Regions from separate parts of the Arthrobacter sp. Dra40 genome, predicted to be linked through region 1. Evidence: riboswitches for the same ligand, from Rfam matches in the RefSeq annotation. Region 1 holds a riboswitch; each other region holds the start of a gene.

The links. A riboswitch is a leader RNA that binds a small molecule or an ion and turns the genes downstream of it on or off. The one in region 1 is predicted to bind S-adenosylmethionine.
Region 2: linked by a shared signal. The riboswitch ahead of AC5RWT_RS13345 (flavin reductase family protein) and the one ahead of AC5RWT_RS02820 (bifunctional o-acetylhomoserine/o-acetylserine sulfhydrylase) in region 1 are both predicted to bind S-adenosylmethionine.
Region 3: linked by a shared signal. The riboswitch ahead of AC5RWT_RS00675 (hypothetical protein) and the one ahead of AC5RWT_RS02820 (bifunctional o-acetylhomoserine/o-acetylserine sulfhydrylase) in region 1 are both predicted to bind S-adenosylmethionine.

What each region holds. Positions count from the first base shown of each region.
Region 1 covers NZ_JBNHHB010000003.1:86,056-88,246, reverse strand. Annotated here, with positions in the region: gene AC5RWT_RS02825 (VOC family protein) at 1-470, opposite strand, end outside; SAM riboswitch class IV at 674-788, shown strand; gene AC5RWT_RS02820 (bifunctional o-acetylhomoserine/o-acetylserine sulfhydrylase) at 856-2,181, shown strand.
Region 2 covers NZ_JBNHHB010000025.1:50,682-52,872, forward strand. Annotated here, with positions in the region: gene AC5RWT_RS13335 (hypothetical protein) at 1-216, shown strand, start outside; gene AC5RWT_RS13340 (prephenate dehydratase) at 319-1,188, shown strand; SAM riboswitch class IV at 1,251-1,365, shown strand; gene AC5RWT_RS13345 (flavin reductase family protein) at 1,407-1,913, shown strand; gene AC5RWT_RS13350 (aldo/keto reductase) at 1,947-2,191, opposite strand, start outside.
Region 3 covers NZ_JBNHHB010000001.1:130,331-132,521, reverse strand. Annotated here, with positions in the region: gene AC5RWT_RS00690 (GAF domain-containing serine/threonine-protein kinase) at 1-302, shown strand, start outside; gene AC5RWT_RS00685 (PIN domain-containing protein) at 289-678, shown strand; gene AC5RWT_RS00680 (VOC family protein) at 754-1,143, shown strand; SAM riboswitch class IV at 1,233-1,365, shown strand; gene AC5RWT_RS00675 (hypothetical protein) at 1,394-1,750, shown strand; gene AC5RWT_RS00670 (glycosyltransferase family 2 protein) at 1,816-2,191, opposite strand, start outside.

The DNA.
Region 1 (2,191 bases):
ACGGTTGCCGGGCGGGCGTTGGACGGGTGAAGCGCCTCGGTGCCGTCATCCCAGCGCAGCATGTAGGGAACCTGCGGGTCTGCGATCAGGCCCTTGATGCCGATCTGCTGCCAGCTCAATTCCTGCCCATCCGGGAACTTGCGGTTTCCGGGAACCGCATGACGGCCCAGCCGCTCTTCGAACGGGGTCAGATCGTCCACTTCCACGCACCAGCCCATCCAGCCGCCGCCAGCTTCGGACCGGGCACGCACGGCCTGGCCGAAGGGGGCCTTGTCGGACGCGGGGTGGTCCAGGACCTCCACCACTTCCAGGTAGTGGTGGTCGGTCAGGGGGAAGATCATATTGCGGGTGCCGAAGCGGGGGTGCACCCCGCCCTTGACTGCGTCGATGCCCAGAGCTTTGGAAATCCGCTCTGAAGTGGCAGCCAGACCGTCGGGCTCAGCAGCATAAGAAACGTGGTCGAAGCGCATAGGCATATCTTGGCACTTTGTGAAGACTCTCTCGACTTAGGGTGACCTAAGTCACTGTGCTTTCGCCATGGTTTCTCGCAGTAGCCCTTGACAACTTGACGCTGCCCAGGGCGCCGACAAGGAAGGCGGGGGGTGCGGCCCCGGCCGGTCATAAGGTGTCATATTGTTGCGGCCGGGCGGGCTCTCCGCCGAGACTGTACGCAGGTCATGAGTGCCAGCGTGAAACCCCGGTTTGCTGGCCGGCAACCCTCCAACCGCGGTGGGGTGCCCCGGGTGAAGACCAGGCAGCCGCCACCAGGCGGTGCGCAAGCGCGGGTCACACCCGGGATAGACATGCCGGCACGGCCGGATCCCGGATGACCCCTTCCCTTGAAGGAGTTGCACCATGTCCAATGCAGACTGGTCCTTTGAAACCCGTCAGATCCACGTCGGCCAGGAGCCGGATGCCGCCACCGGCGCCCGTGCACTGCCGATCTACCAAACCACCTCGTTCGTGTTCCCCAGCGCGCAGAGCGCCGCGGACCGCTTCGCCCTGTCCGAACTGGCGCCCATTTACACCCGGATCGGCAATCCGACCAGCGAGGCGGTCGAAGCCCGGTTGGCAAGTCTTGAAGGCGGCGTCGGCGCGCTGCTGCTGGCCTCTGGCCAGGCCGCGTCCACGTTCTCCATCCTGAACCTGGCCGAGGCCGGCGACCACATCGTGGCCAGCCCCAGCCTGTACGGCGGCACGTACAACCTGCTGCGCACCACGCTGCCCAAGTTCGGCATCGAAGTGACCTTCGTCGAGGATCCGGACAACCTGCAGCAGTGGCGCGACGCGGTGCAGCCGAACACCAAGGCGTTCTTCGGCGAGGTGGTCTCCAACCCGCGCCAGGACGTCCTGGACCTGGAAGCCGTCAGCAGCATCGCCCATGAGAACGGCGTGCCGCTGATCGTCGACAACACGCTGGCCACCCCGTACTTGATCCGGCCGATCGAGTGGGGCGCAGACATCGTGCTCCATTCGGCCACCAAGTACCTCGGCGGCCACGGAACGGCTATCGGCGGCGTGATCGTGGACGCCGGCACCTTCGACTTCGCTGCCGATCCGGAGAAGTTCCCGGGCTTCAACACCCCGGACGAGACCTACAACGGGCTGGTCTTCGCCCGCGACCTGGGCGTCGGAAGTGCACTCGGCGCCAATCTGGCCTACATCCTCAAGGCCCGCGTGCAGTTGCTGCGCGACCTGGGGTCCGCCATCTCCCCGTTCAACGCCTTCCTGATCGCCCAAGGGCTGGAGACGCTGAGCCTGCGCGTCGAGCGCCACGTGGCCAACGCGCAGAAGGTGGCGGAGTTCCTCGAAGCGCACGACGACGTTGCTTCCGTTGCGTACCTCGGCCTGCCGTCGAGCCCGTGGTACGACCGCGGCCGCAAGTACGGTCCCAAGGGCACCGGCGCCATCGTGTCGTTTGAGATCAAGGGCGGGATCGAAGCCGGCAAGCGTTTTGTGGACGGCCTTGAACTGCATTCCCATGTCGCCAACCTCGGCGACGTACGCTCGCTGGTGATCCACCCGGCGTCGACCACCCACGCCCAGCTTTCGGCCGAGGAGCGGGTGTCCGCCGGCGTGACCGACGGACTGGTCCGGCTCTCGGTGGGCATCGAAAACGTCAATGACATCATCGCCGATTTGGAGGCCGGTTTCCGTGCCGCCAAGGGCTCGGACGACTAGGCAAGCAGGT
Region 2 (2,191 bases), on a different contig from region 1:
TTGGCTCCCGCGTCCTGGGCCTCCAAGTCCTTGACGGCACACACGGCTTCCGAGGCCGACGACCTCCTCAATGCCGCGGTAGAAGAGCTGCAAAAAATCGCGGCCATCGACGGCGAGTGCGGCATCCTCGTTACCCGCACCGGCCCCGGGCAGTTCACCGTGGAACTGAGCGAGGACGTGCCCTACGGCATCACGCAGGAATCCCAGCTGGCCTAAAAGTCCGGCAGCCGGCTCCCTGCACCGGCTGCCGCGCTTTTGTGACGCCAGGCCAAGCCCCGGAATGAAGCGCCGGGCGGCCCCGGTGGGATAATTTCGCCCATGGCTCCAGCTATTGCGTACCAAGGTGAACCCGGTTCGAACTCCCACATGGCGTGCCTTGAGGTGCGCCCCGGCTGGGAGGCCGTGCCGTGCGCCAGCTTTGAGGACGCCTTCGCCGCCGTCACAAGCGGCACGGCCGAACTGGCCATGATTCCCATCGATAATTCAATCGCCGGCCGGGTAGCGGACATCCACGCGCTGTTGCCCAAGTCCACCCTGCAGATCGTGGAGGAGTTTTTCCTGCCGATCCGCTTCAGCCTCCTGGGCGTACCCGGAGCGACTGTGGAGCAGGCCCGCGAGGTGCATAGCCACATTCACGCGCTGGGCCAGTGCCGTAACCTCATCCGTCGGCTTGGCTTGACGCCGGTGATCGCCGGCGACACCGCCGGTTCGGCGCGCGAGGTGGCGGAGTGGAACGACCCGACCAAGGTCTCCCTGGCGCCGCCGATGGCTGCCGAGCTCTATGGCCTGGAGGTCTTCGCGGAAGAAGTCGAGGACGATCCCACGAACACCACCCGGTTTGTGGTGCTGGCCGACCGCCGGCCCGTACCGACCCGGGAGGAGCTGCCCGGTCCGGCCGTGACCAGCTTTGTTTTCCGGGTGCGGAACGTGCCGTCGGCCCTGTACAAAGCTCTCGGTGGGTTCGCCACCAACGGGATCAACATGACCCGGCTGGAGAGCTACATGGTGGGCGGCGAGTTCGCTGCCACCGTGTTCATGGTGGATGTGGAAGGCCACCCCGAAGATCAGGCAATGGTCCACGCCTTCGAGGAACTGGACTTCTTCACCACGGAAATCCGACTGCTGGGCGTCTACCCGGCGCACCCGTTCCGCCGGCGTACGGTCCGTGCCGGCGTCGACGGATCATGACATCTTGACGAACTGTTACCGGGGTTTGACGCGGCCCCCGTCCGGCTCTTAGCGTGGAAGCGAATCAAGAGCGCCAACTGCACAGCCCTGGCTGGTTGGCCGGCAACCCTCTACCGTAGCGGGGTGCTCCAGGTGATGATTCGGCCCGCCGGGTTTGTCGGCGAGCAAGTACGCGTACTCCCCGCAGCAGCGGATGCGCCCTAGCTTCAAGGACGGCCATGTCGCTCCATTATGACCTGACACCCAATACCCTCCGCTCCGCCTTCGGCCGCTTCCCGTCGGGCATCGCCGCACTGTGCGCGATCGTCGACGGCGCGCCCCAAGGCATCGTCGCTTCTTCCTTCACGGTCGGGGTTTCGCTCGAGCCGCCGCTGGTCATGTTTGCCGTGCAGAATACGTCCCGCACCTGGCCTTTGCTCCGCGGGGCAGAACGAATCGGCGTCTCGGTGCTGGGCACGGAGCACGACGGCGTCTGCCGCCAGATCGCCTCGAAGAACGGCGACCGTTTCGCCGGCCTCAGCCTGCACAGCACCGACCCGGGAGCCCTCTTTCTGAACGACGCGGCGCTGTGGCTGGACTGCTCAGTGCACCAAGAAGTTCCGGCCGGTGATCACCACGTCGTGCTGCTGGAGGTGCACGGCTTGTCCACCCATGACGGTACTCATGAGCCGCTGGTTTTCCACGACTCCGTCTTCCGGCGGCTGAAGCAGCCCGTCCTCGTCTAGAGACCAGGTCTGGGCGCGGGAGAAGCGGAAGGCTCAGGGCAGGGGACGCCCGCGTGCCGCCACCCACAGGGCGTACCATTCCTGGCGCGTCATCGCCTCCCCGACTGCCTCTGCCTCGGCGCAGGCCCTGATCCGGTCAGGGCTGCTGGTACCCACGACAGGGCGGATGCCCGCCGGATGGCGCAGCAGCCAGCCCAGCACCACGGCTTCCAAAGTGCAGCCCTTGTCCTTGGCAAGTTCGGCGACCAGGGCTGCGGCTGAAGCGTCCGCCGCGGCGG
Region 3 (2,191 bases), on a different contig from region 1:
CTTCGGCCATCCTGCAGAACGGCCCCTGGATCATCAACAACGCGCCCGCTGATCCCCGAGCGCTGTCCAACTCACTGGTGGCCAGCGACTTCGGACTGAAGTTCTACGCGGGCGTTCCGTTGAAGACCCGGGACGGCTACAACCTGGGCACGCTGTGCGTTCTGGACTTCGAGCCGCGCGGCTTCAGCGCCGAGGACACCCTCACGCTGGAAGACCTGGCCGCCGTGGTCATGAATGACTTAGAGCTGAGGTTGGAAAGCCGCCGGCACGTTTCGGAAGAGCCCCTGGCTGGTCATCGATGAGGACGAATCTGCCAAGCTGGCACGCACGCTCACCCGCTTCAGCGCGGATGGCGAGATACTGACGGCGTCGATGCTCCTCTATACCGAACTGCATCATGCCGCCCGACGGCGAGTCGGCGCCGCCGTCCCGGCCCGAACCATCAATGCCGTGCTTGCCGCCATCAACCTGGTTGATCTGTCCCGCGACGATCTGGTGTTCGCCGCCGCGCTGCCCGGACGCCTCAGGTCCGCGGACGCGATCCATCTGGCCACGGCGCTCCGTCTCCACACCGACACCTTCGTGGCCTACGACCGTGAATTGACCGCCGCCGCAGAAGAGGCAGGACTGTCCGTGGCGTCACCGGGAGGGGCAGACAGCAGGGGCGATCTGCGGTAGCGTCCCACCATCACGGCGAACCGCGACCTAGGGCGGCGCTGGCTATCGACCGGGAGGGAACCCATGCTGCGGGGAATGAGCACGGTCAGCTACTGGACCTCGGATCTGCCGGCCGCCGTGGAGTGGTACTCGGACCTGCTGGACACAGAGCCGTATTTCCAGCAGCCTGGCTATGCCGAGTTCCGGATCGGCGACTACCAGCATGAGCTCGGCCTGATCGACACGAGGCATGCTCCGGGGGGACACGGGATAGATCCGGGCGGCGCCATCCTCTACTGGCACGTGGACGACGTGGAGGCCGTCCGGCGTCGGCTGCTGGAGAAGGGCGCCAAGGAACTGGAGCCGGTCACCGAGCGGGGGCCCGGCTTCATCACGGCCTCGGTGGTCGATCCGTTCGGCAACGTGCTGGGGATCATGCAGAACCCGCACTACCTGGAGGTCCTGCAATCCGGCCGGGGGTCCTAAGCGCGCCGCTTCAGCTGCCGGCCGCCGCCGCTGGCCGGGCTGGCCATGCCGCACCATTTTGTCAGAGGCGGCCACTAGGCTGAAGGCAGCTTCACGAGATGCGCCCCCGCCCTCCGTCAAGGAGGGCACATGCTCCGACATGGCCGCACACCAACCCCAACCTCACGGGTGGTTCGGATGAAGAAGCGGCCCGTCTCCGACTGGAACAGGCAAGAGCGTCCGCGGTGGCGGACCGTTGAAAGGAACTGGCATGGCCAACTACCCAAACCGAGCCAACGATGAGCCCCCGATCAGGACGGAACCGTGCTCGTGGTTCGGCCCGGGACACAACGTCCATTGGATCCAGGCCCGGAAGGCACTCCACGACGATGTTGGAGTTCCGGTGGCCGTTCATCTGGAGGCGGAAGGAACAGTCCGTCTGGACGACGAAGTCCAGGAGCGGCGCTACTGGCACCACGACACGCCGGACGTCGCCGAGGCCTTGGCCCTGCCGTGCGGCGACATCACCTGGTACGCGCGGTTTAGTGTGCTGACGATCGAGACGATCGTGGACCGACGCCTTTTCAACCTAGGACCGGTCAGCGAGGCATTGGAGTGCCGGGCTTAGCCCGGACACGTCGGCGCTAAGGGGTGGCCTGGCACGCTTCCGCGTCTGTTTCTCGCGGGAGCGCGTCAGCTGCCGGCCGCTTCGAGGTTGGCAAGATAGCCGGCGAACCCGCCAGGAGTCCGGCCCCGCAGCCGGCCCGAGGTGGTGACCTGCAGGTGCGCCGCTGGCAACACCACGCCGCCGAGCGAACGGATGGCTTCGACCAGCCGGACGTCCTCATGTTCTGCGAGCGCAGGAAAGCCGCCGGCAGCCAGATACATGGACGCCCGGACGCCGAGGTTGGCGCCGTGCACCTTGGTACTCGGTTCCTGCCCGGTGTAGTTTTCCCGCCAGGCGCGCAAAAGCCCGGGTGCCAGGCTGGCGGTCTCGGGTTCCACCGTCCCCGCCACCGCATCGGCTCCGGCGTTGGCCAGCCGTGCAAAGGCCGTCAGCCAGTCTTCC